DNA from 4 places in the Streptomyces sp. NPDC028289 genome. Region 3 is predicted to be linked to each of the others. Evidence: riboswitches for the same ligand, from Rfam matches in the RefSeq annotation. Region 3 holds a riboswitch; each other region holds the start of a gene.

Region 1 (7,746 bases), on a different contig from region 3:
CTTGGCGTTGACCAGGTCCTTGATCTTGGCGATGACCTTCTCGGGGCCGACCGTGAAGGGCAGTTCGGTGATGACCAGGCCCTTGCGGCGGGCCGTCACCGTCTCCACCGCCACCGTGGCCCGGATCTTGAAGGTGCCGCGGCCCGTCTCGTACGCGTCCCGGACGCCCTCCAGGCCGACGATGCGGCCGCCGGTGGGCAGGTCGGGGCCGGGGACGTGCTTCATCAGCGCGTCCAGGTCCGCGTTCGGGTAGCGGATCAGGTGCCGGGCGGCCGCGATGACCTCGCCGAGGTTGTGCGGCGGCATGTTCGTCGCCATGCCGACGGCGATGCCCGACGACCCGTTCACCAGCAGGTTCGGGAACGCGGCGGGCAGCGCCACCGGCTCCTGCTCCTGGCCGTCGTAGTTGGGCGCGAAGTCGACCGTGTCCTCGTCGATCGACTCGGTCATCAGGCTGGTCGCCTCGGCCATCCGGCACTCGGTGTACCGCATGGCGGCCGGCGGGTCGTCGTTGCCCAGCGAGCCGAAGTTGCCGTGGCCGTCGACCAGCGGGACGCGCATCGAGAACGGCTGGGCCATGCGCACCAGCGCGTCGTAGATCGACGAGTCGCCGTGCGGGTGCAGCTTGCCCATGACCTCGCCGACCACGCGCGCGCACTTCACGTAGGCGCGGTCGGGGCGCACGCCCATCTCGTTCATCTGGTAGACGATCCGGCGGTGCACCGGCTTGAGTCCGTCGCGGGCGTCCGGCAGGGCGCGCGAGTAGATGACCGAGTACGCGTACTCGAGGTAGGAGCCGCGCATCTCGTCCACGACGTCGATGTCGAGGATTCTCTCCTCGAACGAGTCGTCGGGCGGCGGGGTCTTCGTGCTGCGGCGGGCCATCGCTGCCGGCTCCTTGCTCATGCGTGAACGGGATCTGACGCGGACCATTGTGGACCGCGGCACTGACAACCCGGGCCAGGACCCGGTCTCCGCGGCCCGCCCCGGTGCCCGGAGGCCGCCCGGAGCGCGGCCCGGACATTTTCGAAGGCGGGTCGGACGCAGGCTACGCGATCCGTCCGCGCGATCCGCTGTGGGCGTACGTCGTGCGGGAACTTCGCCCGGTCCCCGCACGCTTGCATACAGTGGCAGGACCGGCAGAAAAACCGCGGTTCGGGACCGCTTCCGCGAGCGAAGGGACGTACATGCCCATGGGTCACACGACCACGGCCGAGACAGGCTCCGGGGGCCTGGCAGCGACCGAGCACCGCTTGGCCAACGGTCTGCGCGTGGTGCTCTCCGAGGACCACCTGACCCCGGTCGCGGCGGTCTGCCTCTGGTACGACGTCGGTTCCCGGCACGAAGTCAAGGGGCGTACCGGCCTGGCTCACCTTTTCGAGCACCTGATGTTCCAGGGCTCCGCCCAGGTGAAGGGCAACGGCCACTTCGAGCTCGTGCAGGGCGCCGGCGGCTCGCTCAACGGCACCACGAGCTTCGAGCGCACCAACTACTTCGAGACCATGCCGGCCCACCAGCTGGAGCTCGCGCTCTGGCTGGAGGCCGACCGCATGGGCTCGCTGCTCGCCGCCCTCGACGACGAGTCCATGGAGAACCAGCGCGACGTCGTCAAGAACGAGCGCCGCCAGCGCTACGACAACGTGCCCTACGGCACGGCCTTCGAGAAGCTGACCGCGCTCGCCTACCCGGAGGGCCACCCCTACCACCACACGCCGATCGGCTCGATGGCGGACCTGGACGCGGCCACCCTGGAGGACGCGCGCGCGTTCTTCCGCACCTACTACGCGCCCAACAACGCGGTGCTCTCCGTCGTCGGCGACATCGACCCGGAGCAGACCCTCGCGTGGATCGAGAAGTACTTCGGCTCCATCCCGGCGCACGACGGCAAGCCCACCCCGCGCGACGGCTCGCTGCCCGACATCATCGGCGAGCAGCTGCGCGAGGTCGTCGTGGAGGAGGTCCCCGCGCGGGCGCTGATGGCCGCCTACCGGCTCCCGGAGGACGGCACGCGCGTGAGCGACGCGGCCGACCTGGCCCTCACCGTCCTCGGCGGCGGCGAGTCCTCCCGCCTCTACAACCGCCTGGTACGGCGCGACCGTACGGCGGTCGCGGCCGGCTTCGGCCTGCTCCGGCTCGCCGGGGCGCCCTCGCTGGGCTGGCTGGACGTGAAGACCTCCGGTGACGTCGAGGTGCCGGTCATCGAGGCCGCCATCGACGAGGAGCTCGCCCGGTTCGCCGAGGAGGGCCCGACGCCCGAGGAGATGGAGCGCGCCCAGGCCCAGTTGGAGCGCGAGTGGCTGGACCGGCTCGGCACCGTCGCGGGCCGCGCCGACGAACTGTGCCGCTTCGCCGTCCTGTTCGGCGACCCGCAGCTCGCCCTGACCGCCGTCCAGCGCGTCCTGACGGTCACCCCGGAGGAGGTCCAGGAGGTCGCCAAGGCCCGCCTGCGCCCCGACAACCGCGCGGTGCTCGTCTACGAGCCGCTGTCCGCGGAGTCCGCGGAGCACACCCAGGAGGCGGGGCGCGGCGAGGACCCGGAGCAGGAAGCGACCGTAGAGGCCGGCAACGAGAACGAGGAGACGGCCAAGTGACCGAGCTCGCCACCATGGACTTCCACCCCCAGCCGCAGCCGGGCGAGGCCAGGCCCTGGGCGTTCCCGGCCCCCGAGCGCGCCACCCTGGACAACGGCCTGACCGTGCTGCGCTGCCACCGCCCCGGCCAGCAGGTCGTCGCCGTCGAGGTGCTCCTGGACGCGCCCCTGGACGCCGAGCCGGCCGGCCTGGACGGCGTCGCCACGATCATGGCGCGCGCCTTCTCCGAGGGCACCGACAAGCACGCGGCCGAGGAGTACGCCGCCGAGCTGGAGCGGGCCGGTGCCACCCTCGACGCGCACGCCGACCACCCCGGCGTCCGCGTCAGCCTGGAGGTCCCCGCCTCCCGGCTGGCCAAGGGCCTCGGGCTGCTCTCCGACGCCCTGAGGGCGCCCGCCTTCGCCGAGAGCGAGGTCGAGCGGCTGGTCCGCAACCGCCTCGACGAGATCCCGCACGAGCTGGCCAACCCCAGCCGCCGGGCCGCCAAGGAGCTCTACAAGGAGCTGTTCCCGTCGACCGCGCGGATGTCCCGTCCCCGCCAGGGCACCGAGGACACCGTCGAGAAGATCGACGCGGCCGCCGTCCGCGCGTTCTACGACCGGCACGTCCGGCCCGCCACGGCCACCGCGGTCGTCGTCGGCGACCTGACCGGCATCGACCTGGACGAGCTGCTCGGCGAGACCCTGGGCGCCTGGCGCGGCTCCACCGCGCAGCCCCGCCCGGTCCCGCCGGTGACCGCCGACGACACCGGCCGGGTCGTGATCGTGGACCGCCCCGGCGCCGTCCAGACCCAGCTCCTCATCGGCCGCGTCGGCTCCGACCGGCACGACCGCGTCTGGCCCGCCCAGGTGCTCGGCACCTACTGCCTGGGCGGCACCCTCACCTCCCGCCTGGACCGCGTCCTGCGCGAGGAGAAGGGCTACACCTACGGCGTCCGTTCCTTCGGGCAGGTCCTGCGGTCCGCTCCCGACGGCACCGGCGCGTCCATGCTGGCCATCAGCGGCTCGGTGGACACCCCGAACACCGGCCCGGCCCTGCTGGACCTGTGGACGGTGCTGCGCACGCTCGCCGCCGAGGGCCTCACGGACGCCGAGCGCGACGTGGCCGTGCAGAACCTCGTCGGGGTGGCTCCGCTCAAGTACGAGACGGCGGCGGCCGTCGCCGGCACCCTGGCCGACCAGGTCGAGCAGCACCTGCCCGACGACTTCCAGGCCACGCTGTACCGGCAACTCGCCAACACGGGCACCGTGGAGGCCACCGCGGCGGTCGTGAACGCCTTCCCGGTGGACCGCCTGGTGACCGTCCTCGTCGGGGACGCGGCACAGATCAAGGAGCCCGTCGAGGCGCTCGGGATCGGCGAAGTCACGGTCGTCGCCGCCGAGTAGCGGCACGCGCGTGTGCGGAGCCCTGGTGACCACCCGGTCACCAGGGCTCTGGAATGTCCGAATTGGGGTGGAGGTTGCCTGTCTGCCCTGTGGGATGCGCGACAAAAACAGGGTTCCGTTTGAGCATTGAAGGCGGGCCCTCGTAGGTTCTTCCGGGCTGTCCGTCAGGCATCGCGCCGCGTCCGCGGCACCGGACAGCCATCGCCGAGTCCCCGTACGGCGCGAGCCAGGGGAGCCGGGGACCCACGCAGTCCCTGGGGTGAATCGGGCGCCCGCGCGTGTCGCGAGGGGGCCCGTAGGAGACCTTCCTGCTCCGAACCCGTCAGCTAACCCGGTAGGCGAGAGGGAAGGAAAGGACCAGCCTCTACATGGCGTTCATGTGCGCCTCCGGGAAGCACCGTCGTCCCGGCCGGGTGAAGCGCACCACCGCGCAGGCCGCCGGTATCGCGGCCCTCACCACCACGGGTGTCATCGGCACCGTCTCCGCCGCTCCGGCGCTCGCCGCCGAGAACTCCGTCGAGCAGACCGGCCTCACCCCGGTCATCACGATCAGTGACTCCGTCGCCGAGCAGATCGACGCCCAGGCCGCCGCCCAGAAGGCGGTCGCCGAGCGCAAGGCGGCCGAGGAGGCCGCCCGCAAGAAGGCCGCGGAGCAGGCCGCAAAGGAGCGCGCGGCCAAGGTACGCGCCGCCCGCGAGGCCGAGCGCAAGCGCCTCAACACCTTCGTCGCGCCGATCAGCGACTCCTACGTCTCCACCGGCTACAAGACCGGCGGCTCCCTGTGGTCCTCGGGCGCCCACACCGGCATCGACTTCCACGCCGCGAGCGGTACGGTCGTGCACGCCGTCGGCACCGGCACGGTCGTCTCCACGGGCTGGGGCGGGGCGTACGGCAACGAGATCGTCATCAAGATGGCCGACGGCATGTACACCCAGTACGGCCACCTGTCGTCCATCGGCGTCTCGGTGGGCCAGAAGGTCACCCCGGGCCAGCAGATAGGTCTGTCCGGCGCGACCGGCAACACGACCGGCCCCCACCTCCACTTCGAGGCCCGCACGACCCCCGAGTACGGCTCCGACGTCGACCCGGTCGCCTACCTCCGCAAGCACGGCGTGAACGTCTGACGGGAGCGGGACGGGCGTCGCGCCGGGACCGACGTGGTTGCGGTGCGTGCCAGGGGTGCGGGTGTGTCGTGGCCGGTCGCGCAGTTCCCCGCGCCCCTTTCAGGGGCGTCACGCGCAGCGCCCCTGAAGGGGCGCGGGGAACTGCGCGAGCAACCCCCACGCGCCCGCACCCGGCCACCGAGGCGAACCCGGCATGGCAACACGCTGCCAGCCCGGCGACAACCCGTGAGATCTTCCGAAGCCCCGGCCTCAGTGCCGGGGCTTTCGTCGTTTTCGTGCCCCCGCTGTCCAAAATATATCCCTGGATTCCGGCCCCCCGTCGGAAATTCCGGCTCATTGCAATAGAGTCACGGAACGGGCGCCACTCGGCGGCGTTTCACGGGGATTAAGGCGGAGGTCGGACATGCGTATTCCGGCGCACTCGGTATGCACGGCGATCCGGGACGACATCGTCGCGGGTGTCTACGAGCGCGGCAGCCGGCTCACCGAGGAACTCCTGGCCCGCCGTTACGGGGTCTCGCGCGTCCCCGTCCGTGAGGCCCTGCGCACCCTGGAGGCCGAGGGCTTCGTAGTGACGCGCCGGCACGCGGGCGCGTGCGTGGCCGAACCGACCGAGCAGGAGGCCGCCGACCTGCTGGAGATGCGCATGCTCCTGGAGCCGCTCGGCGCCTCCCGGGCCGCCCAGCGCCGCACCGAGGCCCACCTCAAGGTGCTGCGCGGACTGGTCAGGCTGGGGCAGGAGCGGGCCAGGCGGGGCAACAGCGAGGACCTGCGCTCGCTGGGCGGCTGGTTCCACGAGACCCTTGCGCAGGCCTCCGGCAGCCACGCCCTGACCTCGACGCTCACCCAGCTCCGCCACAAGATCGCCTGGATGTACACCGTGGAGACGCCGGCCAACCCCGTGGAGTCCTGGACGGAGCACGGCGCCATCGTGGACGCCGTGGCGCGCGGCGACGGCGACCGCGCCCGGGCGATCACGGCCCTGCACACCGAGCGCTCGACGGTCTCCCACCGGCTGCGCTTTCCCGGCGCCACCGAACGGGCGAACGGCGTGAGGACTTCGCAACACCCCGTAAACATGTCGGGCCTGCGGCATTAACACGCGCGCCGTATACAAAGAGGTGTTATTCGGCGGGGGCTGTTTTCCGTGCCCGAATTCACGCGCGCCAGGAATTAGCGGTCGCGCTTCTTTCGTGTGCGCGCGGTAAAGCCGGGCGTCCGGGTCTTCACAAACTCCGGGACGGGGTCGTCGTAAAGCCATGGGCGGCCCCGTCGCGAAGTCATGTGCGGCTGTCATGGAATTGCGGCATGTGACGGCCGGCCCGGGTGGGGCGGCGGGAACGCGGCGAGGCCGCGCCACCCCCGAGGGAGTGGCGCGGCCTCGGACCGTGCGGGCGTCGGGCGCTCAGACGGTCTCGGGGAGCTCCTCGAGACCCTCGGCGACCAGCTTGGCCAGGCGGTCGAGGGCGGCGTCGGCGCCCTCGGCGTCGGAGGCGAGGACGATCTCCTCCCCACCCTGGGCGCCCAGCCCCAGGACAGCCAGCATGGAGGCCGCGTTGACGGGGTTGCCGTCGGCCTTGGCGATCGTCACCGGGATACCTGCGGCCGTGGCGGCCCGGACGAAGATGGAAGCGGGGCGGGCGTGGAGGCCCTCGGCCCAGCCGACGTTGACGCGGCGCTCAGCCATGTGATGCTGCCCTTCGGTGTTCAGGGTTGTCTAGACCAGTTTCCCATATCGTGAAGCATGCCCGGAGGGCGCGTGAACCCCTCCGGGTGTGTCGTCGGACCGCGGCCTCGGTCCGACGTCCGTCCTCCACAGACTGCCTCGCGCCGTTGTCGGACGCGAGCCGTACTCTGGGGCCCATGCAGACCCCGGCGGACCCGCAGGACCGGCACGAGTACCCGTCCCACTGGGAGGCTGACGTGGTGCTGCGCGACGGGGGTACCGCGCGCATCCGGCCCATCACCGTTGATGACGCCGAGCGCCTGGTCAGCTTCTACGAGCAGGTCTCGGACGAGTCGAAGTACTACCGCTTCTTCGCGCCCTACCCCAGGCTCTCCGCCAAGGACGTCCACCGCTTCACGCACCACGACTTTGTGGACAGGGTGGGACTCGCGGCCACCATCGGCGGCGAGTTCATCGCAACCGTACGCTATGACCGCATTGGCGCCGACGGGACGCCCGCCTCCGCGCCCGCCGACGAGGCCGAGGTCGCCTTCCTCGTCCAGGACGCCCACCAGGGCCGGGGCGTCGCCTCCGCCCTCCTTGAGCACATCGCGGCCGTCGCCCGCGAGCGCGGGATCCGCCGCTTCGCCGCCGAGGTGCTGCCCGCCAACACCAAGATGATCAAGGTGTTCATGGACGCCGGCTACACCCAGAAGCGCAGCTTCGAGGACGGCGTCGTGCGTCTTGAGTTCGACCTGGAGCCCACGGACCGCTCCCTCGCCGTGCAGCGCGCCCGCGAGCAGCGTGCGGAGGCCCGTTCGGTACGACGCCTGCTGGCACCGGGGTCCGTGGCCGTGATCGGCGTCGGCCGCGCGCCCGGCGGGGTCGGCCGCAGCGTCCTCGGCAACCTGCGGGACGCCGGCTTCACCGGCCGCCTGCACGCCGTGAACCAAGCCTTCCCGGACGACCTCAAGGAGGTC
Region 2 (7,746 bases), on a different contig from region 3:
TGCCGATGTAGATGCCGACGTGGCTGATGCCCGAGTAGAAGAACACCAGGTCGCCCGGCTGGAGTTCGGAGCGCGAGACGCGGCGGCCGGCGTTGATCTGGGCGTAGGTGGTGCGGGGGAGGGAGACGCCGGCGGAGCGGTAGGCGGCCTGGGCGAGGCCCGAGCAGTCGAAGGCGTCGGGGCCGGTCGCGCCCCAGACGTAGGGGCTGCCGAGCTTCGAGTAGGCGTAGGCGATGGCGGCCGCGGCGCGGGAGTCGGTGGCGGCGACGCTGCCGGCGGTCAGCGGGGCGCGGGCGTCCGACGCGGAGCGTGAGGCGCGTTGGGTGCCGTCGTCCGCCGCGACCGCCGACCGCTGCTGGGGTGACAGCCGGTCCAGGAGCTGTCGCGCCTCGCCCAGTTTGCCGTTGACGGCGGCCTTCTCCCGCTTCAGCTCGGCCTGCCGGGACCGCAGCGACGTCAGCTCGACATGTGCGGCACCCTGCAACTGCTCGATCTCCCGCAGCTGTTGCCGTACCCGTGCCACCGCACCGGCCTGCCGGTCACCGGCCCGCTCGGCGAACGCCGCGTCGTCCAGGTACCGGTCGGGATCGCTGGACAGCGCCAGCTGCCAGGCCGGGTCGATGCCGCCGTCGCGGTACTGCGCGGCCGCGAAGGAACCGAGCGCGTCCCGGGCGGAGTTGAGCTTCTCCTGCGCGCGGGCGGTCTCGTCCTGCAGCGACTTCAGCCGATGCTGGGCCGTGTCGGCCCTGTCCTTCGCTCCGTCGTACTTCTGGGTGGCCTCCTCGGCCTCCTGGTACAGCTGGTCCACCTTGGCCTTCACCTGCGCCGGTGTCAGTTGCGGCTCGGCGTTTCCGGTCCCTTCGAAGGCCGTCGCGGTGGCCGCGCCCGCGAGGGCGAGGGTTACGGCCGTGCGGGCCGTGTTGCCGCCGAGCGAGCGCTGTCGGGGCTTGCGGTGCGCTGCCACCTGGACTGTCCCGTCCTTTCGTACGACCGCCGTCTCGTCCGTGGGCACGCCGGGGGGAGCGTCCGTACGGCCGCGGGGAGTGCGGATTGCGCGTCCGGCGGCGGCCCGCACAGGGGGAGCGGGCCGCCGCCGGACCTTCTCGGCGGTGGTGTCCGACTGCCGCCCCTGGCCCGGGCGGCGGTGGGGAGTCGTTCACCTGGGGGAGGACGCTAGGCCCGGGTGTGTCGGCTTGGTAACGCGATGCACGGAATTGGCGTGACTGGATCGTTACCGGACGGTATGTGAACGGGATTCCGGTCCGGAGTCGTCGGCTTCTCGGGGCGGGATGACCGAAGCGGCGGTTCCGGGGCTGATGGGGGACGCGGGGTGCTATGGGGTGCATGTATGCGGGTGCCGGGTGCCGGGTGCCGGGTGCCGGGTGCCGGGTGCCGGGTGCCGGGTGCCGGGTGCCGGGTGCCGGGGGAGGGGCCGGTGGCCGGTGCCCCCGGGGGCCCTGATTAGGCTCCGGGGCCATGGACGTACTCATCCATCTCTTCGTCGGCCTGCACATCATCGGCATCGCCGCGCTCCTCGGCGGCTTCCTCACCCAGATGAAGGCGATGGGCCAGGGCACGGCCCGGTTCGTCCCCGGGATGCTGCACGGCGCGTTCACCATGCTCGCGACCGGCGTGATCCTGGTCGGTCTCAACGAGGCCGACGACCACCACGTCAACACCATCAAGATCGGCGTGAAGCTCGCCCTGCTGATCGTGATCCTCGGGCTCGTCTACGTGAAGCGGGACGACGAGAAGGTCGAGAAGGGCGCTTTCGGCCTGGTGGGCCTGCTCACGGTGGTGAACATCTTCATCGCCGTCCTGTGGACCTGATCCCCGGCATCCTCAGCGGGTCTTCCTGAGAGCGGCACGGGCGTCCGCCGCCGCACCGGCCGCCACCGTCAGCCAGGCCGCCACCGTGACCCACACCAGCACCCGCCCCGGCCACCTCAGCCACGCGCCGCCGACGGCGGCCGCGACCGACAGCGTCGCCGTCGCCGTCATCCCCATCGGGAACACCGTCGACCAGCGGCGCATGTCGTAACGCGGGCGGGGCCACGCCACCTCCGCGGCCAGCAGGACGACGTACCAGGCCAGGTCCAGGACCAGCAGCGCCACCGTCACCACGCGCAGGACGCCCTGGTCGTCGTCGTTCCACAGGTACAGCCGCGCACTGTCGGCGGCCAGCAGCCGTGCCCCGGCCAGCGCCGAGATCGCGAGCGCGCCGCCCGCCACCCACTGGTCACCGGGCCCCTGGGCGATCTGCCGCCACTCGAACCGGGGCACGGCGAGCCCGTACATCGCCAGCCCCACCCAGAACAGGACCAGCGAGAGGTGTGCGAGCCATGCCGTGGTCACGGCCGCCGCCAGCGTCGCACCCAGCACGGCCGGCCCCTGCGTGGCCACACAGGCCAGGAACACCGCGCCGGGCATCCGCGGCTTCCAGTGCCGCACGACGAGGACCAGCAACGGCAGCCACAGCGCCACCGACAGCGCCAGCAGGGCCTCGGCCAGGGTCTGCCACCCGAGCGCCGAGAACCGCGTCCCCAGCACCGTCGTCGCCGCCACGGCGGTGAGCGCGCCAGGCGTCCGCGCCTCCCGCGCCCACCGCAGGCGGTCGCGCGCCAGCCGTACGACGAAGTCCGCCGCCAGCGCCGCCCACATCACGCAGGTCAGTACCAGCGCCACCCGGGACACGGTCTCGGCGCCCGCCAGGTGCAACCCCACCGACATGATGCCGGTGGCCATCACGGCGGCCCCGGCCGCCGGCGGACGCTGCGCCCACCAGCCGCGGAGGGGTGAAATGCCGGACATGCCCCTGATGCTAGGGAGTGCCGCCCGCTGGACGAGCGGGGCACGCGCGCGTGCGGCCCGAAACGGCGCCGACCGCGCGAGCCGTACGGTCGCGGCGGACGGGAGCGCGGGGGGATGTGGGGGAGCGGCTGCGGGTGCGTGGCGGGCGGCGGGCGCCGCTGTGCGTGCGGGGCCGGCGAAGAGAAGCGGGAGGCGGCGCCCCCGGGGTGGTGGGCGCCCCGTCGGGTCAGGCCGGGCGCACCACGCTGTGGATGATCGACTCGCCGCCGTAGTAGATCGACTCCTCCCGGACGTAGGCGCCGGGCTTCGGGGCGTGGATCATCATGCCGTTGCCGATGTAGATGCCGACGTGGCTGACGTCGTCGTAGAAGAAGACCAGGTCGCCGGGCTGGGCGTCGGCGAGGGGGACGGTGGTGCCGGCGTTCACCTGGTCGTAGGTGGTGCGCGGCAGGGAGACGCCCGCGGCCTTCCAGGCGGCCTGGGAGAGCCCGGAGCAGTCGTAGGAGCCGGGGCCGGTGGCGCCCCAGACGTAGGGCTTGCCGATCTGCGCGCGGGCGAAGGCGATCGCCTTGGCGGCCTTCGTGGCGTAGGCGGAGGACGAGCTGCTCGACGTGCCGGAAGAGGAGCTGCCCGACGCGGTGGACGACGACGTCGCCCGGTCGGCCGCCGCGGCCTGCTGCTTCGCCAGCTCCGCCGCCTTGCGGTCCGCCGCTTCCTGCTGCCGCTTCTCGATCGCCGCCAGCCGGGCCTTCTCCGCGGCCGTCAGCTGGGACAGCAGCTCCCGCGCGGAGGCCAGCTTCGTCTGCACCGTGGTCTTCGCGGTCCTGAGGTCGTCCTGCGTCTCGGTGAGCGACTCGAGGCTCCGGGTGGCCTCCTGCCGCTTCTTCATGGTCGCGGACTGCTGGGTGACGTAGTCGTCGACCGCGCCCTTCTGGCGCGCGGTCAGGCGGCTCATCAGCTGGTCCTGGTCGAAGTAGCCCTGGGGGCTGTCCGCGAGCAGGAAGGTCGCCGTGTCGGGAACGCTCGCCCCGGTCCGGTACTGGGCCGCGGCGAACGAACCCAGTTCCTCACGCGCCTTGTTGAGCCGGTCGGTGCGTCTGGCGACGTCGTCGAGCAGGGTGTCGACCTGCTTGCGCTGACTGCCGGTCCGCTCCTTGGCGGCGTTGTACTTCTCGGTCGCCGACTCCGCCTGCCGGTAGAGGGCGTCGACCTTCTTCTCGACCTCCTCCAGGCTCGGCTTGCCGTCCGAGGAGGGCGCGGCCTCGGCCGTCTGGGAGAACAGGGCCATGGAGGTGAGGGCGGCGGTGGCCAGTGCGGGGGTGCGTATGCCTGCCGCGCGTGTTCCTGACGGCCGGGACTTGCGGTGCGACGCCAACGGGGGCGACTCCTTCCAGCGGTCCGCCTACCGAGTTAGCTGTCGGGTTCGGGCGGGTGGTTCGGAAGGGTTGCCCTACGGTCCGTTCCCCGGAGGGGAGTCGGGACCGATTCACCCCGGGATCGGTGTGGGTCCCCGGCTCCGGATGCGCGGTGGCGCCCCGGACTCGGCGGAGGCCGTGCGGCCCGGCGACGTTCGCCGGTGGGGGTCGTACGGCCTGCCCGGCACGCTAGCCAACTCGTGTGGTCTCTGTGAAGTTTGATGTGCGATATGCCCGATACATTTTCGTGACCTTGGCGTCGGGATTTGTTCAGGCGGGGTGATCCGGGACGTTATGGGTAACTTGCCATGGATTGTTGAGAGGTTCGTGGTGGGCCTTCGCGGCCGTGTGACGCGCGTCGACCTGCTGTGACCGAACGGATCTGTTCGGTCACCGGGGCGAGTTTTCGGGGCGGCGGCCGGTTGTCGGTGGGGCGCCCTAGACTCGGAGAGCGATGAGCAGCCTCTTTGACGACAGCTTCCTGGCGAGCCTCCAGGCCCCCCGCGGCCATGACGAGGAACCCCCGCCGCCGCCCGAGGACGAGCACGCTCCGGAGTCGATTCCGGACGATCTGTTCGGCGGGAAGTTCGACGTGCCCCCGGACCGGGACGCCTACTACCGCGACGGCGCCGCCCGCCCGGCCCTGGACCCGGCCGCACTCCTGGAGGGGCTGAACGACAACCAGCGGGCCGCCGTCGTGCACGCCGGCTCCCCGCTGCTCATCGTGGCCGGCGCCGGTTCCGGCAAGACGCGCGTGCTCACCCACCGCATCGCCCACCTGCTCGGCGCGCGCAATGTGCACCCGGGCCAGATCCTCGCGATCACCTTCACCAACAAGGCCGCGGGCGAGATGAAGGAGCGGGTCGAGCACCTCGTCGGCCCGCGCGCGAACGCGATGTGGGTGATGACCTTCCACAGCGCCTGCGTGCGGATCCTCCGGAGGGAGAGCAAGAAGCTCGGCTTCACCTCCTCCTTCTCGATCTACGACGCGGCCGACTCCAAGCGCCTGATGGCCCTGGTCTGCCGAGACCTGGACCTCGACCCCAAGAGGTTCCCGCCGAAGTCGTTCAGCGCCCAGGTCAGCAACCTGAAGAACGAGCTGGTCGACGAGGAGGACTTCGCCGCCCGGGCGAGCGACGGCTTCGAGAAGACCCTCGCCCAGGCCTACGCCCTCTACCAGTCGCGGCTGCGCGAGGCGAACGCCCTCGACTTCGACGACCTGATCATGACGACGGTCAACCTGCTGCGCGCCTTCCCGGACGTCGCCGAGCACTACCGCCGCCGCTTCCGGCACGTCCTGGTGGACGAGTACCAGGACACCAACCACGCCCAGTACGCGCTCGTGCGCGAGCTGGTCGGCACCGGCGCGCACGACGAGAGCACCCCGCCCGCCGAGCACGACCTGCCTCCCGCCGAGCTCTGCGTCGTCGGTGACGCCGACCAGTCGATCTACGCCTTCCGGGGCGCCACGATCCGCAACATCCTGCAGTTCGAGGAGGACTACCCGAACGCGACGACGATCCTCCTGGAGCAGAACTACCGCTCCACCCAGACGATCCTCTCCGCCGCCAACGCGGTCATCGAGCGCAACGAGTCCCGCCGCCCGAAGAACCTGTGGACCAACGCGGGCGCGGGCGCGCAGATCACCGGCTACGTCGCCGACACCGAGCACGACGAGGCGCAGTTCGTCGCCGAGGAGATAGACCGTCTGACGGACGCGGGCGAGGCGAAGGCGGGCGATGTCGCCGTCTTCTACCGCACCAACGCGCAGTCCCGTGTCTTCGAGGAGATCTTCATCCGCGTCGGCCTGCCCTACAAGGTCGTCGGCGGCGTCCGCTTCTACGAGCGCAAGGAGGTCCGGGACGTCCTGGCGTACCTGCGGGTGCTGGCCAACCCGGAGGACTCGGTCCCGCTCCGGCGCATCCTCAACGTCCCCAAGCGCGGTATCGGGGACCGCGCGGAGGCGATGATCGACGCCCTCGCCCAGCGCGAGAAGATCAGCTTCCCGCAGGCGCTCAGGCGCGTCGACGAGGCGTACGGCATGGCCGCGCGGTCGACGAACGCGGTCAAGCGGTTCAACACGCTGATGGAGGACCTCCGTACGGTCGTGGAGTCCGGCGCCGGACCCGCCACGGTCCTGGAGGCGATCTACGAACGCACCGGTTACCTGGCCGAGTTGCAGAGCTCGACGGACCCGCAGGACGAGACCCGCATCGAGAACCTCCAGGAACTCGCCTCCGTGGCGCTGGAGTTCGAGCAGGAGTCCGGCGAGGGAGAGCAACCGGGCGGGCTCGCCGACTTCCTGGAGCGGGTGGCCCTGGTCGCCGACTCCGACCAGATCCCCGACGAGGACGAGAACGGCGACGGCGTCATCACCCTGATGACCCTGCACACCGCCAAGGGCCTCGAGTTCCCGGTGGTGTTCCTGACCGGTATGGAGGACGGCGTCTTCCCGCACATGCGCTCCCTCGGCCAGACCAAGGAGCTCGAGGAGGAACGGCGCCTCGCCTACGTCGGCATCACGCGCGCGCGGGAGCGGCTCTACCTCACGCGGTCGGCGATGCGCAGCGCCTGGGGTCAGCCGTCGTACAACCCGCCCTCGCGCTTCCTGGAGGAGATCCCGGGCGCGTATCTGGAGTGGAAGCGGACCGGGGCGACGGCGCCGGTCTCCTCCGGGCCCGTCGCGGGCGTGGCGGCCTCGCTCTCCTCGACCCGCTCGCGCTCCTCGGCGTCGGGCGCGTCCGGCTTCGCCACCCGGCGGACCTCGGAGAAGCCGGTGGTCTCGCTGGTGGTCGGCGACCGCGTGACCCACGACCAGTTCGGCCTCGGCACGGTCGTCGCGGTGAAGGGCACGGGCGGCAACGCGGAGGCGACGATCGACTTCGGCGACGCCAAGCCGAAGCGGCTGCTCCTTCGGTATGCGCCGGTGGAGAAGCTGTAGTGGAGAAGGCGTAGCGGCGAAGGCGCGGTACCGGGCCCCGCTGCGGCGGGGCCCGCCGGTATCGGCCGGCTCAGGTCGGGTCGAGCCCGTGGCTGCGCAGCCACGGCAGCGGGTCTATGGCGGCGCCGCCGGCCGGCCTGACCTCGAAGTGCAGGTGCGGGCCAGTCGAGTTGCCGGAGTTCCCGGAGTACGCGATCGGGTCGCCGGCCTTCACCGTCGTACCCGCGGCGACGCGGTACGACGAGAGGTGGCAGTACCACGTCTCCGTGCCGTCCTTGGCCGTCACGATCATCATGTTGCCGTAGGCACTGTTCCACTTGGTGGAGACGACGCCGTCGGTCGCGGCCATCACCGTCGTGCCGTAGGAGACGGGGAAGTCGATGCCCGTGTGGACGGACATCCAGTTGACGCCGGCCTGGCCGAAATAGGCGCTGAGGCCTTTCTGCGTGACCGGCAGCACGTACTTCGGGCGCAGCCGCTCCTTGCGGGCCGCCTCCGCCGCCGCCTTCTTCTTCTCGGTCTCCTGCTGGGCCTTGAGGTCGATGCGCTCCTGCGTCCGGCTGGCCCGGTCGGCGAAGT
Region 3 (7,746 bases):
CCAGAGGACGTTCACCGGCCGCGCCTTCGACACCTGCGCCGCGCCCTCCGCCACCGTGATGAAGGCCTGGAACACCGGCTTCTACGGCGCCGCCGCCGTCTACATCGGCGGCAAGAACCGCGGCTGCGCCCAGCCCAACCTCACCGCTTCCTGGGTCAAGTCGGTCTCCGCGACGGGCTGGAAGCTCATCCCGCTCTACGTCGGTGCCCAGCCGTCCTGCGGATCCGGCGGCTCGGTGAAGATCAGCGCCTCCACCGCCGCCTCCGTCGGCAAGTCCGAGGCGGACGACGCCGTGGCCAAGGCCGCCGCGCTCGGGATGAAGGCCGGCAGCCCGATCTACCTCGACATGGAGGCGTACGACACGACGAACACGTCGTGCAACAACGCCGTGCTGACGTACGTCCGCGCCTTCGACAAGGAACTGCGGGCGAAGACGTACCGCGCCGGCTTCTACGGCTTCACCAGCTCCAGCGCCAAGGCGATCGCGAACGCCACCGACAAGACGGACCTGCCGGGCAACCTCTGGTACGCGCTGTGGGACAAGAGCAACACCACGACCACGGACTGGCCGTTCGGCTCGACCCAGTACACCGGGCACAGCCGGGCCCACCAGTACATGGTGAACAGCAAGGAGACGCGCGGCGGTTACACGGTCACTGTGGACCGTGACGCGTGGGACGCCCCGGTGGCGATCACGGGCTGAGCGGGGTCCGCACGGGATCCGTACCGCAAACCCTTGCGGAGGGTGGTGCGGCGGTGCCGGACGCGCGTGTGAATCGTTGGTCGAATGGGTTGGCCAGAGCTTGCCCACTGCCTACCATCGATCACCGCAAGACTTTGTGCACCGTCGCACAATCTCCTCGGGAGGCACCCTTGCACCGCCGCCGTCGCACCGCGCTCCTCCTCTCCGCCGCGATCGCCGCCGCGGCCCCCTTCCTGACCGCCTGCGGAAGCGACGCGCACCCGGGCGCGGCGGCCGTCGTGGGCGGCCAGCGGATCACCGTCTCGCAGCTGGAGAACCGCGTGAACGAGGTGCGCCGGGCCCAGCGCGCCGCGGTGCCGGACCAGACGCAGTACCAGCAGGTCCTCGCCTCCACCAGCAGCCTCACCCGGGACACCCTGTACAACATGGTGCTCGACAAGGTGCTGCACCGGGCCGCCCGGACCGCGGGTGTCACCGTCACCCGGGCGGAGGTCGAGCAGATGCGCACCGGCCTCGAACGGCAGGCCGGCGGTTCCGCGGCGCTGCAGACGGCCTGGCTGCAGAAGTACGGCATCGCCCCCCAGCGGCTGGACGACAACCTCCGCTTCCAGGTGGAGGCCAAGAAGCTCGCCGAGGTGCTCGGCACCGACACCTCGCAGCCCGCCTTCTGGAAGGCCCTGGCGAGCGCCTCCAAGGAACTCCACGTCGACCTGAACCCGCGCTACGGCGCCTGGGATGTCCAGAAGAGCAGCCGGGTGGACGCCAAGACGCCGTGGGTACGGGAGGTCACCTCGGCCGGGACGCAGGTGTCCGCGTAGGGCGGGCCGCCGGGGTGGCCATCTCCATTGCGGTCATACGATCACTTGATCGCCCTCACCCTGTGGACAAACTGCGAGGTGGGCGGCGGCGGTGCGTTACGTTCGGAGCGTGAACACCACCAGGCCCGAACCCACCCCGGACCCCTCCGCCACGCCTGCGGCCGCCGACCCCGGCCGGATCGTCCTGCTCACCACCAGCCACCGGGTCGCCCCCGGCCTGCTGTCCTGGCCCGCCTGGCAGGCGCTGCGCGCGGCGGACCGCGTGCTGTGCGCGGACGGCGCGCATCCGCAGCTGCCGTATCTGCGGGAGGCCGGGACCGCCGTGGACGAGGCCGCCCCCACCGCCGAGGAGCTGGTCGACGCCTGCGCCGGCGGCCGGACCGTGGTGGTCGTCGCGACGGGTGAGGGCGAACCCGCCCTCACCGACGGCCTGGCCCGCCTGGCCGGCTCCGGCCGCGTCCGGATGCCCGAGCTGGAGCTCCTCCCCGCCTCCTACGACCTGCCCGGCGCCCGCCTCCTCGACCTCGTCCAGGTCATGGACCGGATCCGCGAGGAGTGCCCCTGGTCGTCCCGGCAGACCCACCAGGGCCTCGCGAAGTACGGCATCGAGGAGGCGTACGAACTCGTCGAGGCGATCGAGGAGGGCGACCGCGACGAACTGCGGGAGGAACTGGGCGACGTGCTCCTCCAGGTCGTCTTCCACGCGCGGATCGCGGAGGAGGACCCGGACGCCCCCTTCTCGATCGACGACGTCGCGGGAGGCATCGTCGCCAAGCTCATCCACCGCCACCCGCACGTCTTCGGCGACGAGACCGCGTCGACGCCGGAGGAGGTCAAGGAGCACTGGCTGCGCACGAAGGCGGTGGAGAAGCGGCGCGCGTCCGTGACGGACGGGATACCCCTCGCCCAGCCGGGTCTCGCCCTGGCGGCGAAGCTGGCCTCCCGGGTGCGGACGGCCGGCCTCGAGGTGCCGCTGCCGCAGGCTCCGGGCATCGGGTACGAGCTGCTCGCCCTGGCGGCCCGCGCGGAGGCCGACGGCACCGACCCGGAGGCGGCCCTGCGTGCGGCGGCCCGGGCCTACCGGGACGCGGTGCGGGCGACGGAGGGAGTGGAGAAGTGACCCCGGTCGCCCCCGACCTCTTCACCTGGGAGTTCGCCGCGGACCCCTACCCCGCCTACGCCTGGCTGCGGGAGCACGAGCCCGTGCGGCGGACCCGGCTGCCCAGCGGGGTGGAGGCCTGGCTGGTCACGCGGTACGGGGACGCCAAGCAGGCCCTCGCCGACCCCCGTCTGTCCAAGAACCCGGCGCATCACGACGAGCCCGCGCACGCCAAGGGGAAGACCGGCATCCCCGGGGAGCGCAAGGCCGAGTTGATGACGCACCTGCTCAACATCGACCCGCCGGACCACACCCGGCTGCGGCGGCTGGTGAGCAAGGCGTTCACCCCGCGCCGGGTGGCCGAGTTCGCGCCGCGGGTCCGGGAGCTGACCGACCGGCTCATCGACGGGTTCGCGGAGCGGGGCGAGGCCGACCTCATCCACGAGTTCGCCTTCCCGCTCCCCATCTACGCCATCTGCGACCTGCTCGGCGTCCCGCCCGAGGACCAGGACGACTTCCGGGACTGGGCGGGGATGATGATCCGGCACGGGGGCGGGCCGCGGGGCGGGGTCGCGCGGTCGGTGAAGAAGATGCGCGGGTACCTGGCCGAGCTGATCCACCGGAAGCGGGAGGCGCTGCCCGCCGAGGCCGGTCCCGGCGAGGACCTCATCTCCGGGCTCATCCGGGCCTCGGACCACGGCGAGCACCTCACCGAGAACGAGGCCGCGGCCATGGCCTTCATCCTGTTGTTCGCGGGTTTCGAGACCACCGTCAACCTGATCGGCAACGGGACGTACGCGCTGCTCACCCACCCCGGGCAGCGGACACGTCTGCAGGAGTCCCTGGCCGCCGGTGAGCGCGGGCTGTTGGAGACCGGCGTCGAGGAACTGCTGCGCTACGACGGGCCGGTGGAGCTGGCCACCTGGCGGTTCGCCACCGAGCCGGTCGACATCGGCGGGCAGCGCATCGCGCCCGGCGACCCGGTCCTGGTCGTCCTGGCCGCGGCCGACCGGGACCCGGATCGGTTCGCCGAGCCGGACACCCTCGACCTCGCCCGGCGGGACAACCAGCACCTCGGCTACGGCCACGGCATCCACTACTGCCTCGGGGCCCCGCTCGCCCGCCTGGAGGGGCAGACCGCGCTCGCCGGCCTCCTCACCCGCCTCCCCGACCTGCGACTCGCGGTGGACGAGAGCGAGTTGCGGTGGCGCGGCGGGCTCATCATGCGCGGACTGCGCACCCTGCCCGTGGAGTTCACGCCGGCCGGTCGCTGAAGCCCCCCGCAGGCCCTCGCCGAGGCTTGTACCGGCCCGTGGGGGTAAAAGGTGACCGACGTTCAAGTCTGTGATCTTCACGTGATCTACGCGGCATTAACTTGTGACAAGTGATCGTCTGCCGATACGTTCACCCATCAGCGCGGCGCCCCTGCGGGAACCGTCGCGCCGGTCACCGCTGTCGCTCGAAAGGTTTCCGCATGCTCTCCGGGAACGGTCGTCACCGTCGCCCCCGCCAGGCTCCGGCACTCCTCGTCGCGGCCGGGGTGACCGGCTCCGCCATCGCCATCCCGCTCCTAGGCGCGGTGAACGCCAGCGCGGCCGACGGCTCGACCTGGGACCAGGTGGCCGAGTGCGAGAGCGGCGGCTCCTGGAGCGCCGACAACGGCACGGGCTACTACGGCGGCCTCCAGATGTCCCTGGACGACTGGAGCAAGTACGGGGGGCTGGAGTACGCCGGCACGCCGGACCAGGCGAGCCGTTCGCAGCAGATCGCGGTCGCCGAGAAGATACTCGCCGACCAGGGCACCAAGCCCTGGCGGACCTGCGCCCTGCTCGCCGGCCTCTCGTCCGACGACGCCTCGGTGAACGTCGACACGGGACTCGGCGACTCGGGCGATTCATCCGGTTCCTCCGACTCGTCTGACTCGTCCTCCGGACTGTCGGACTCGTCCTCCTCTTCCGGCTCCGACTCGTCTTCGGGCGCCACGGACTCCGGGAACGACTCCGCCGCCCCCTCTCCGAGTGCGAGTGCCGACGACGGCTCCAAGGGGGACAGTTCCAGCAAGTCCAACAAGACGGACAAGTCGGAATCCTCCGACTCCGACGCAGGCTCCGGCGCCTCGAAGGCGAGCGAGAGTCCCGTCACCTCCGGGATCGACGACTCGGACAATTCATGGCAGACCGGCGGCTCTTGGAGCCTGGTCGACACGGGAGCCGTCAGCAGCGGCGGCAAGCACCGCGGCGGCTCGGCGGACGAAAGCGTGACAAACGGTCAGAGTGTCACCTCCTCCGGCCGCCACGCCTCCCGCGATGCCGGCACCTACACCGTCCGCGACGGCGACACCCTTGCCTCCATCGCCGACTCCCTTGACCTCGACGGTGGATGGCGTGCGCTCTACGCCGCGAACAAGGCCGACATCGGCACCGACCCGAACGCCATCACCCCCGGTCAGACCCTGAAACTCGGCAGCGAATCGGACGAAAAGTAGCGGGAGTTGACGTCCCGCTTCGAGTTGAATGTCCGTTTTGGTGAAAGTGTGGGATGAGTCTCAGAAGCCCTGATCATCTTTGAAATTCACCTGATGGCCTGTTTACGGTCAAGGCCGCTCGTCACCACGAGCCCCGGCCGTCGCAACGCCGAGTCCTGCCAGCGGCCGCCCGGGAACAGTCGTCGCGTCATGCGCCGTAGGCAGGAGCGGGGGACCCAAGGTAAGTGCCGGGGCCGGTAGTTGAGGCTGCCGATCCGGCTCGGGGTGAAGCCGCGCACCGACACACGGTGTGCGGCCGGGCAACTCAACCGGCCCGAACCCGACAGCTCACCTCGCAGGCGTCGGTGAGGGGATCGATCCATGCTGTTCTCCGGCAAGGGCAAGCACCGTCGTCCGTCCAAGGCCGTCCGCGCCATCGCTGTCGCCGGTGTCACCGGCGTCGCCGTCGCCGCCCCGCTGATGGCGGCCGGCAGCGCCTCCGCCGCCACCGCCTCCGAGTGGGACGCCGTCGCCCAGTGCGAGTCCGGCGGCAACTGGGCCATCAACACCGGCAACGGCTACTACGGTGGTCTGCAGTTCTCCGCCTCCACCTGGGCCGCGTACGGCGGCACGCAGTACGCCGCGCAGGCCAACCAGGCCACCAAGGCGCAGCAGATCCAGATCGCCGAGAAGGTCCTCGCCGCCCAGGGCAAGGGGGCCTGGCCGGTCTGCGGCACGGGCCTGTCCAGCGCCACCTACACCGGCGGCAGCTCCAGCAGCTCCTCCGGCTCCAGCTCGTCGAGCAGCAGCACCAGCACCCGCTCGACCGACACCCAGGCCGCCTCCCGCTCCGCCGAGCGCCCGGCCGCCAAGAAGACCGTCACCACCCCGACCGGCAAGAAGGTCAAGAAGGGCGACGGCGAGTACAAGGTCGTCAAGGGCGACACCCTCAGCTCGATCGCCGAGAAGCACAAGGTCAAGGGCGGCTGGCAGGCGCTGTTCAAGCTGAACAAGGACATCGTCGACGACGCCGACTTCATCTACCCGGGCCAGCAGCTGCACCTGAAGTAGGGCACCTGACGCAGCGCGCGGCGCGGCCGCCGAAAGTATTGAGCGGCGCCCAGCTGAACCACAGCTCCCACACAGCCGTGGTCCCCATAGTGGAGACCACGTGAGGGTCACCCCCCGTCCCCCACAGGCCCCCGCTCCGGTGCGTTTTCCCCCGTACGCACCGGGGCGGGGTTTCTCTTTGCCGCCCCTTCCCGGCGCGCTTCTTGGCCCGCTCTTCTTCCGTTCTTCATCGGGACCCCCTTTGTTCCGCGCATGAACAATGAGTACCGTCTGTGTGTCCACGGGCCGGTCGGTCGTGCCGGCCGACGGCCCTCGGACGGTTAGGCTCTAGTCGCAAGGCTGAGCAAGGGCCGACGAGGCCCACGTGCGCCCCGCACAACCAGCGTCACATCCCAAGAAGGAGATGCTCGTGCCGTCCATCGACGTCGTCGTAGCCCGGGAAATCCTGGACTCCCGAGGCAACCCCACGGTCGAGGTCGAGGTCGGCCTCGACGACGGCAGCACGGGTCGTGCCGCCGTTCCGTCCGGCGCCTCCACCGGTGCCTTCGAGGCCATCGAGCTCCGTGACGGCGACCCCAACCGCTACCAGGGCAAGGGCGTCGAGAAGGCCGTCCTCGCCGTCATCGAGCAGATCGGCCCGGAGCTCGTCGGCTACGACGCCACCGAGCAGCGCCTGATCGACCAGGCCATGTTCGACCTGGACGCCACCGACAACAAGGGCTCGCTCGGCGCCAACGCCATCCTCGGTGTCTCCCTCGCCGTCGCGCACGCCGCCTCCGAGGCGTCCGACCTGCCGCTGTTCCGCTACCTCGGTGGCCCGAACGCGCACCTGCTGCCCGTCCCGATGATGAACATCCTCAACGGCGGCTCGCACGCGGACTCCAACGTCGACATCCAGGAGTTCATGATCGCCCCGATCGGCGCGGAGTCCTTCTCCGAGGCGCTGCGCTGGGGTGCCGAGGTCTACCACACCCTGAAGAAGGTCCTGAAGGGCAAGGGTCTGGCCACCGGCCTCGGCGACGAGGGCGGCTTCGCCCCGAACCTGGAGTCGAACCGCGCCGCGCTCGACCTCATCCTGGAGGCCATCAAGCAGGCCGGTTACGTCCCCGGCGAGCAGATCGCGCTCGCGCTCGACGTCGCCGCGTCCGAGTTCTACAAGGACGGCAAGTACGAGTTCGAGGGCAAGTCCCGCTCGGCCGCCGAGATGACCGAGTACTACGAGGAGCTCGTCGCCTCCTACCCGCTGGTCTCCATCGAGGACCCGCTGTTCGAGGACGACTGGGCGGGCTGGAAGGTCCTCACCGACAAGCTCGGCGACAAGGTGCAGATCGTCGGCGACGACCTGTTCGTCACCAACCCGGAGCGCCTGGCCCGCGGCATCGAGGAGGGCACCGCCAACGCCCTGCTGGTGAAGGTGAACCAGATCGGTTCGCTCACCGAGACCCTGGACGCCGTCGAGCTCGCCCAGCGCAACGGCTTCAAGTGCATGATGTCGCACCGCTCCGGCGAGACCGAGGACGTCACCATCGCCGACCTCGCCGTCGCCACCAACTGCGGCCAGATCAAGACCGGCGCCCCGGCCCGCTCCGAG
Region 4 (7,746 bases), on a different contig from region 3:
GCGGAGGAGGGGGACCTGGTGCGGGCGGCCGCGGGGGTGCGGGCGCAGGCCGTGCTGCGGGACGGGACGCTCGTCGACGACTTCCTGATCAAGGAGGGGCCGCGCGCGGTCCACGTGCTGAACGCACCCTCGCCCGCGGCGACCGCCTCGCTGCCGATCGGGCGGGAGGTGGCCCGCAGGGCGCTGGAGACGCTGGGCTCGGTGTGACCCCGTCGGCCGCCTGGCGGGGGCCGTAAAATCGACGCACTGTGTCTGACTCCCGCAATGCCCCCGAAGCCCCCCGGCCCGCCGAGACCGGCCCCGCCGAGCACGTCCCCGGTGCGCACCCCGACCACGCCCCGGGGATGTCCGTCCGGCACACCCGGGCCAAGGGGGAGCCGCGGTTCCCGGACGGGCCCAAGGCCGATCCGGCCGGGTCGCACTTCGAGCGGCGGATCCGCAGCTTCCAGCCGCGCCGCAGCCGGGTCACCGCCGGGCAGGCCGACGCGCTGCAGCGGCTCTGGCCCAAGTGGGGCCTGGACATCGACGGGCAGCGGGTCATCGACCTCGGCGAGCTGTTCGGCAACGACGCCCCGGTGGTGCTGGAGATCGGGTTCGGGATGGGCGAGGCGACCGCGCAGATGGCCGCCGAGGAGCCCGGCGTCAACATCCTCGCCGTCGACGTGCACACACCTGGCCAGGGGAACCTGCTCAACCTCGCCGACCAGAACGGGCTGTCCAACGTCCGCGTCGGGAACGGCGACGCGATCATCCTGCTCCGGGAGATGCTGACGCCGGACTCGCTGGACGGGCTGCGTGTGTACTTCCCGGACCCGTGGCCGAAGAAGCGGCACCACAAGCGGCGGCTGATCCAGCCGGAGTTCCTGGATCTCGCCGCGACCCGGCTGCGGCCCGGGGCGATCGTGCACTGCGCGACCGACTGGGAGCCGTACGCCGAGCAGATGCTCGAAGTGCTCGACGCCCACCCGGAGTTCGAGAACACGCAGGACGACGGCGGTTTCGCGCCACGTCCGGCGCACCGGCCGCTGACCCGTTTCGAGGGTCAGGGACTGGACAAGGGACATGTGGTGAACGATCTGCTCTTCCGTCGCGTACAGCACCGGGTGCCGCAGAGCGAGCAGCACCGTCAGGAGTCACCTCGTTAGGGTCGATGCCGTGGCCACCTCTCCGCCGCCGTACTCGCCGTACCCGCAGTACCCGTCACAGCCACCGCAGCCGTCGTATCCGCCGGACGCCGTCGGCGGCGGCCTGCGGCATCCCCGCTGGTGGCAGCGGCGCTGGGTGCGGTACGGGGCGCTGGGCACGCTGCTCGCCCTCTCCGGCCTGGTGATCCTCGCGCTGGTGCGGGAGCAGACGGGGACGGAGGGGTTCCTGGTGGGTCTGGGGCTCGCCGTGCTGCCCGTACCGCTGCTCGTGGGCGCGTTCCGGTGGCTGGACCGGGTGCAGCCCGGCCCCTGGCGGAACGTGCTGTTCGCCTTCGCCTGGGGCGCCTGCGCGGCCGCGCTGATAGCCATCGTCGCCAACAGTTTCGCGACGAGATGGATCGCGACGGCGACCGCGGACCCGAGCGGCGCGGACACGCTCGGGGCGACCGTGATAGCGCCGGTCGTCGAGGAGTCGGCGAAGGCGGCGGCCGTGCTCCTCGTGTTCCTCTTCCGCCGACGGGACTTCACCGGGATCGTCGACGGGGTGGTGATAGCCGGGGTCACCGCCACCGGGTTCGCGTTCACCGAGAACATCCTCTACCTCGGTACGGCCTTCGGGACCGACCAGCTGACCGGGGACAGCGGGATCGCCTCCGTCACCGCCGCGACGTTCTTCGTGCGCGTCGTGCTGTCCCCGTTCGCGCATCCGCTCTTCACCGTCCTCACCGGCATCGGCTTCGGCATCGCCGCGCTCTCCGGGGAGCGGCAGCGGGCGCGGCGCGTGCTGGTGCCGGTGGCCGGGCTGCTGCTCGCGATGACCATGCACGCGTTCTGGAACGGGTCCTCGACGTTCGGGCAGTACGGGTTCTTCGCCGTGTACGGCATGTTCATGGTGCCGGCGTTCGGGCTGCTGACCTGGCTGGCCGTCTGGACGCGGCAGCGTGAGCTGCGAACGGTACGGGAGGAGCTGCCGGCGTACGTCTACGCGGGGTGGCTGGGGGCGGCGGAGCCGTTCGTGCTCGGGTCGATGCGGGCGCGGCAGATGGCCCGGGAGTACGCCGCGTACCACTTCGGGAAGGCGGCGGGGCGGGCGGTCACCGAGTACGAGGGGTACGCGACGGCGCTGGCGCTGCTGCGGCGCCGGGGGCAGCGGGGTCGGGCCGGGGCCGACTTCATGGCGCGGGAGCGGGAGCTCCTCACGGAGCTGTGGAGCCGACGGGAGCTGGTGCGGCCGGCCCTGGAGTACGCGGCGCGGACGGCCGCGCCGGGCGCATGGCCGGGGTACACCGGTTACGTGCCGTCGGCCTACGGGGCGGCGATGCCGTATCCCGCCTACAACCCGTACCGGAGTTAGCGCTTCGGGGTCGCGGCCGGCTCGGCACCGCCGGGATGCGCCGTGCCGGCTGAGCGCCGTTGCGGCGGACACGCATACGAACCGGACTGCAACCCCCTGGGGGGCGCTGGGGGTACCCCCGGCCGAAGGCTGGGGGGAGGAACTGCGCGACCGGCCCACGACGGCGCTGTGCTCCGCGACGGGCCGGCGTTCCGACGGCGGGTACCGGCCTGCCCGGCCCCGCCGACTTCGACCGTCGTGGCCGAGCACCGTTGCGGCGGAAGGGTGGACCGGAGGAGCCGGGGGCAGGCGGCCGTCAGGCGGAAGCCGTTGTCAGCTTCGTCAGTTCCTCGTCCGTCAGGTTCAGGTCCGCCACGGCCAGCAGGGGCGGGAGTTGCTCCAGTGTGCGGGCCGAGGCGATCGGGGCCGTGATGGTGGGCTGGGCAGCCAGCCAGGCCAGGGCGACCGTGGGGATCGGGGCCTCGTGGGCCGCTGCGATCTCGTCCAGGGCCGCCAGGACCTTCTGGCCGCGCTCCGACTCGGCGTACTGGGCGGCTCGGCCGGCTCGCGCGCTGTCGACCGTCGTACCGGGGCGGTACTTGCCGGTGAGGAAGCCGGCGGCCAGCGAGAAGTAGGGGACGGCCGCGAGGCCGGTGCGGGAGGCCAGGTCCTGGAGGGGGCCCTCGTAGGTGTCGCGGGAGACCAGGTTGTAGTGGGGCTGGAGGGCGACGTACCGGGCGAGGCCCTCGCGGTCGGAGAAGTCCAGGGACTCCTGGAGCCGCTCCGGCGTGATGTTGGACGCGGCGATGTGCCGGACCTTGCCCGCCCGCACCAGCTCGTCCAGCGCGCCGATGATCTCCTCGACCGGGATCTCGGGCTTGTCGAAGTGCGTGTAGTACAGATCGATGTGGTCGGTGCCGAGACGGCGCAGGGACGCGTCGGCGGCGGCCTTGATGTTGGCGGCGGACAGGCCCGGGTACTCGGGGTGCTGGCTGACCTTCGTCGCGATGACGACGTCGTCGCGGTTGCCGCGCGCCTTGACCCACTTGCCGATGATCGTCTCGGACTCGCCGCCCTTGTTGCCCTCGATCCACGCCGTGTACGAGTCGGCGGTGTCGACGAAGTTGCCGCCCGCGGCGGCGTACGCGTCGAGGACGGCGAAGGAGGTGGCCTCGTCGGCGGTCCAGCCGAAGACGTTGCCGCCGAGGGCGAGCGGGAAGACCTCCAGGTCGGAGGCGCCGAGCTTGCGGAGGGAGGGGGAAGCGGAAGAAGCACTCATGCCTGACTTCAACACGCGTCGCCGGGCACCCCATGCCGACGCAACACGAAGTTCTTGTAAAGGCGACCGCCTCCGCGAGGCGTGGCGGGCAGCCCGGCGGCCCTGACGCCGGGGGTTGTCGTCAGGGCCGCCGGGGGCCGGTCGGTGAGGTCCGGGTTCTGGCCGGAGCCAGGTTCAGGGGTTGAGGCCCTTGCCCCGCAGCCAGGTCATCGGGTCGATGGCGGTGGCCTGGCCGTTCGGGTGGACCTCCAGGTGGAGGTGCGGGCCGGTGACGTTTCCGGTGGCGCCCACGCGGCCGATGACGTCGCCGGTGGCGACCTTCTGGCCGACCTTGACGCCGATCGAGGACTGGTGGCAGAACCACAGCTCGGTGCCGTCGTCGAGGGTGATGATCGTCCGGTAGCCGTAGGAGCCGGCCCAGCCCGCCTCGGTGACCGTGCCGCTGTGCACGGCCTTGATCAGCGTGCCGGTGGGCGCGGCGAAGTCGAGGCCGGTGTGGTAGCCGGAGGACCACATGGAGCCGGCCTGGCCGAAGGTGCCGGTGATCGTGTACGAGACGACGGGCAGCGTGTACTGCTTGGCCAGCGCGGCGAGGCGGGCCTGCTCGGCCTTCTCCTTCGCGGAGGCCTCGGCCTTCTCCTTGGCGTCGGCGGCCTTGGCGGCGGCCGCCTTCTCCGCCTTGGCCTCGGCTGCGGCGACCGCCTGGTCGGCGGCGGCGACGGCCTTGGCGCTGGCCTTGGTGTCGAGCTGGTTCTGCTGCTGCGCGGCCTGGGCGATGATCCGGCTGCGCAGCGCCTCACCGGCGTCGGACGAGGAGGAGTCCGCGTCGGTGGCGGTCGTCGTGACGCTGCTGAGCGCGGTCCGGGTGGCCTGGTGGCCGCCGTCCTCGCCGAGCAGCGAGCTGACGGAGGACGGGAGGTCGGGCAGCGAGATGGAGACCGGCGGCTTGCCGGTGTTGGCGCTGGCCATGCCGCCCGCGCCGACGGCGGCTATGACGCCGACGCCGAGAACCGTGGAGCTGCGGGCGAGCCCGCCGCCCTTCTGCTTGGCGACCCGGTGCCGGCCGCGTACCGCGGAGAGGGACTCCTCGGTGGGGTTCCACTCCTCGAAGGGGCCCTCGTCGATGCGGTAGCCGCCGTAGCCGAAGGTGTCGGGCTGACGCTGGCTGGGCACGAACGGGGCTGTCGGAGCAGGCGGGTTGGACGCCACGCGGGCGCACTCCTTTCCTTCCGCCGCCTACCGGGTTAGCTGACGGGTTCGGAGCGGGAAGGTCTCCTACGCGCGTATACCGGCCGTTTCGTACCCGGCGGTAGCCGTGCGATTCACCCCAAGGTGGTGGTTCCCCGGTTCCCTTGCGGGATTCGGCGCGTGCGCACGGAGCCGTCTCGGGTGACGGCTGGGACGACCGCGCTGCGTTATCGAACGTTAATAGACCCGGCTATCAGATTCCAAGCTGTTCGCCTTGATCATTAAGCTTTCAAAGCTTGGACTTACCTGCCACGACCGGTCAAAAACGGTCGAGTCGACGGTGCGCGCCGCTCAGCTCAGGAGTCACACAGGTTTTGATGGTGACTCAGTTGTTATGCACAGGGCGGTCGTCCGGACACCGAACGTGACCGCGCCCCGCTCAGGGCCGTCTCAGGATCTGGATACGACTCAGGGCCGGAATCCTTGAATCTCGGATTCCGGCCCTGGGTTTCAGTAGCGGGGACAGGATTTGAACCTGCGACCTCTGGGTTATGAGCCCAGCGAGCTACCGAGCTGCTCCACCCCGCGTCGGTGACACCAGCATACGCCATCCGAAGAGGGGAAGTCACACGGGTTAAGTCTCACGAGGCCGACGGGGCTGCGGGGAGGTCCCTGACCGCGGGCAACCCCCACGCACCCGCACCCGCAAACCGCGCCCCAACCCGCTCAGCCGAGCAGATGCGCGTTGGGCGCCTTCGCCTCCCCCTCGTACTCCCCGAGCACCAGCACCTCCACCCCCGCCTCCCGCAGCGCCCCCGTCCCGTCGGCCGCCGCCACGAACGTGTCCGGTTCGCGCCACGCCGTCACCACCCGTCGTACCCCGGCCCGGAGGATCAGCTCGGCGCAGGGGTGCGGGCGGGAGGCGCGGTGGGTGCAGGGTTCGAGGCTGGTGTAGACCGTGGCCGCGGCCAGCCGGGGGTCGTCCGCGGGGATCTTCGCCAGGGCCGCCTCCTCCGCGTGGACCACGGGGTCGCCGGCCTCCCGGGAGTGGCCGCGGGCCAGCTCCGTGCCGTCGGCCGCGACGACGACCGCGCCCACACTGAACGCGGTCCGGGAGGGCGGGCACTCGGCCGCCAGTTCGCAGGCGAGCCGCAGCCAGTGCCGGTCCGCGGCGGACACCGACCCGCCCGTGCCGGGGGCCGTGGGCTCGTAGCGCATGAGGACGACGTCCTCGATCCGGCGGGTCTCCAGGAGCCGCAGCCGCCCGGCCTGGTACCCGCCGGGACCGAACAACCGCGGCGCCTTCGGGTCGCCGACGAAGAGGGGGGCCAGGACCAGCTGGAGCTCGTCGGCCAGGCCCTGCTGGAGGAGCTGGGTGTGGACGGTGCCGCCGCCTTCGACCATCAGGCGCCGTACGCCCCGTACGTCGTGCAGGTGCTCCAGGAGCAGCCGCCAGTCGAGGTCGGCGCCGAGGGAGACGACGTCGGCGGCGATCCCGAGGGCACGGGCCCGCCGTACCCCCTCGTCCGTCGTGTAGACGATCTTCTCGCCGCCGGTGTGCCAGAACTTCGCGTCCGGGTCGAGGTCGCCGGTCGCCGTGACCGTGACCTTGAGGGGGTACTCGGGCCGGCCGGCGGCGGTCCGGGCCGCGCGCCGCTCCGGGGAGTTGACCAGAAGCCGCGGGTTGTCCGCGCGGATGGTGCCGGCGCCGATCAGGATGGCGTCGACGGAGGCCCGTACCTCGTCGACGCGGTCGAAGTCGGCGGGGGAGGAGAGCAGGAGCCGGTCGGGGCCGGTGTCGTCGAGGAAGCCGTCGAGGGAGACGGCGGCGGACAGCAGGACGTAGGGGTACGGCATCGGACGCGCTCACTCTCGGCGGGCGGGCTGGCTGACTGGCTGCCTGACCGGTCGGGCGGCGAACCGGCTGACCGGGATCGGACCGACCGCTCTGACACGGACGCTTGGTTAAAGTTTGAAACAAACCTACACTGGTCGCATGACGACTCGCTGGCTCACTCCGAAGGAGCAGCGCGCCTGGCGCGCCTACATGGCGGCGACGCACCTCCTGGAGGACGCGATCGACCGGCAGCTCCAGCAGGACGCCGGCATGCCGCACCTGTACTACGGCATCCTGGCCAACCTCTCCGAGGCGCCGGAGCGCAAGCTGCGCATGACCGATCTCGCCGAGAAGTCGAAGATCACGCGGAGCCGGCTGACGTACGCCGTGACCCGGCTGGAGAAGGACGGGCTGATCCGCCGCGAGGACTGCCAGTGGGACAAGCGGAGCAGCTTCGCCATCCTGACGGACGAGGGCATGGCGGTGCTGGAGCGCACGGCGCCGGGCCACGTGGAGACGGTACGGGCGGCGGTCTTCGACCACCTCTCCGCCGAGCAGGTGGAGCAGCTGGAGGAGATCAGCTCCGTGATCGCGCGGGCGCTGGAGGGCGACGAGTCGACCCCGCGGCCGACGCCGGACGAGCTGCCGTGGCGGCGGCGGTCGTCCCCCTGTTCCGGATCGTGAACTCGATTTCCCGAAACCGTACGGAAATCTGTTGCTTCAAATTTAAAGCATGAGGTAGGGTTCCAGCCGTGGATCTGCTTCAAATCTGAAGCAGACGCCCGCGACGTCCCGTACCGGGACCGCCGTCCTGCACCCGGACACTGGAGAGCCCGATGACCGACTTCCCCGCCGCCACCCAGCGCGCCCGCGTCCGGGTCCCGCTGCGCTTCAACGACGGCTACAGCGTCAACGCCGAACTCGTCACGTTCCATGGCCTGACCGACGGCCAGGAGCACGTCGC

Evidence for each region. A riboswitch is a leader RNA that binds a small molecule or an ion and turns the genes downstream of it on or off. The one in region 3 is predicted to bind cyclic di-AMP.
Region 1: it holds a riboswitch for cyclic di-AMP, as region 3 does, so the genes downstream of both, ACZ4UV_RS42295 (M23 family metallopeptidase) here and ACZ4UV_RS36165 (transglycosylase family protein) in region 3, are expected to answer to the same signal.
Region 2: it holds a riboswitch for cyclic di-AMP, as region 3 does, so the genes downstream of both, ACZ4UV_RS16155 (C40 family peptidase) here and ACZ4UV_RS36165 (transglycosylase family protein) in region 3, are expected to answer to the same signal.
Region 4: it holds a riboswitch for cyclic di-AMP, as region 3 does, so the genes downstream of both, ACZ4UV_RS24805 (M23 family metallopeptidase) here and ACZ4UV_RS36165 (transglycosylase family protein) in region 3, are expected to answer to the same signal.

The regions. Positions count from the first base shown of each region.
Region 1 is NZ_JBVHTI010000009.1:558,571-566,316, reverse strand. Features, by position in the region: gene ACZ4UV_RS42310 (DNA gyrase/topoisomerase IV subunit A) at 1-885, opposite strand, end outside; gene ACZ4UV_RS42305 (M16 family metallopeptidase) at 1,188-2,591, shown strand; gene ACZ4UV_RS42300 (M16 family metallopeptidase) at 2,588-3,976, shown strand; cyclic di-AMP (ydaO/yuaA leader) riboswitch at 4,169-4,332, shown strand; gene ACZ4UV_RS42295 (M23 family metallopeptidase) at 4,345-5,100, shown strand; gene ACZ4UV_RS42290 (GntR family transcriptional regulator) at 5,504-6,199, shown strand; gene ACZ4UV_RS42285 (HPr family phosphocarrier protein) at 6,506-6,787, opposite strand; gene ACZ4UV_RS42280 (bifunctional acetate--CoA ligase family protein/GNAT family N-acetyltransferase) at 6,964-7,746, shown strand, end outside.
Region 2 is NZ_JBVHTI010000003.1:435,211-442,956, forward strand. Features, by position in the region: gene ACZ4UV_RS16140 (C40 family peptidase) at 1-964, opposite strand, end outside; gene ACZ4UV_RS16145 (hypothetical protein) at 1,477-1,830, shown strand; gene ACZ4UV_RS16150 (tellurite resistance/C4-dicarboxylate transporter family protein) at 1,843-2,811, opposite strand; gene ACZ4UV_RS16155 (C40 family peptidase) at 3,038-4,186, opposite strand; cyclic di-AMP (ydaO/yuaA leader) riboswitch at 4,194-4,368, opposite strand; gene pcrA (DNA helicase PcrA) at 4,681-7,167, shown strand; gene ACZ4UV_RS16165 (M23 family metallopeptidase) at 7,238-7,746, opposite strand, start outside.
Region 3 is NZ_JBVHTI010000007.1:646,277-654,022, forward strand. Features, by position in the region: gene ACZ4UV_RS36140 (glycoside hydrolase domain-containing protein) at 1-703, shown strand, start outside; gene ACZ4UV_RS36145 (SurA N-terminal domain-containing protein) at 874-1,521, shown strand; gene ACZ4UV_RS36150 (nucleoside triphosphate pyrophosphohydrolase) at 1,631-2,641, shown strand; gene ACZ4UV_RS36155 (cytochrome P450 family protein) at 2,638-3,894, shown strand; gene ACZ4UV_RS36160 (transglycosylase family protein) at 4,095-5,105, shown strand; cyclic di-AMP (ydaO/yuaA leader) riboswitch at 5,288-5,461, shown strand; gene ACZ4UV_RS36165 (transglycosylase family protein) at 5,466-6,155, shown strand; gene eno (phosphopyruvate hydratase) at 6,559-7,746, shown strand, end outside.
Region 4 is NZ_JBVHTI010000005.1:18,245-25,990, forward strand. Features, by position in the region: gene lhgO (L-2-hydroxyglutarate oxidase) at 1-207, shown strand, start outside; gene trmB (tRNA (guanosine(46)-N7)-methyltransferase TrmB) at 249-1,145, shown strand; gene ACZ4UV_RS24795 (PrsW family intramembrane metalloprotease) at 1,156-2,499, shown strand; gene ACZ4UV_RS24800 (aldo/keto reductase) at 2,795-3,757, opposite strand; gene ACZ4UV_RS24805 (M23 family metallopeptidase) at 3,932-4,966, opposite strand; cyclic di-AMP (ydaO/yuaA leader) riboswitch at 4,976-5,134, opposite strand; tRNA gene ACZ4UV_RS24810 (tRNA-Met) at 5,460-5,533, opposite strand; gene ACZ4UV_RS24815 (dihydrofolate reductase family protein) at 5,672-6,802, opposite strand; gene ACZ4UV_RS24820 (MarR family winged helix-turn-helix transcriptional regulator) at 6,942-7,466, shown strand; gene ACZ4UV_RS24825 (GTP cyclohydrolase II) at 7,619-7,746, shown strand, end outside.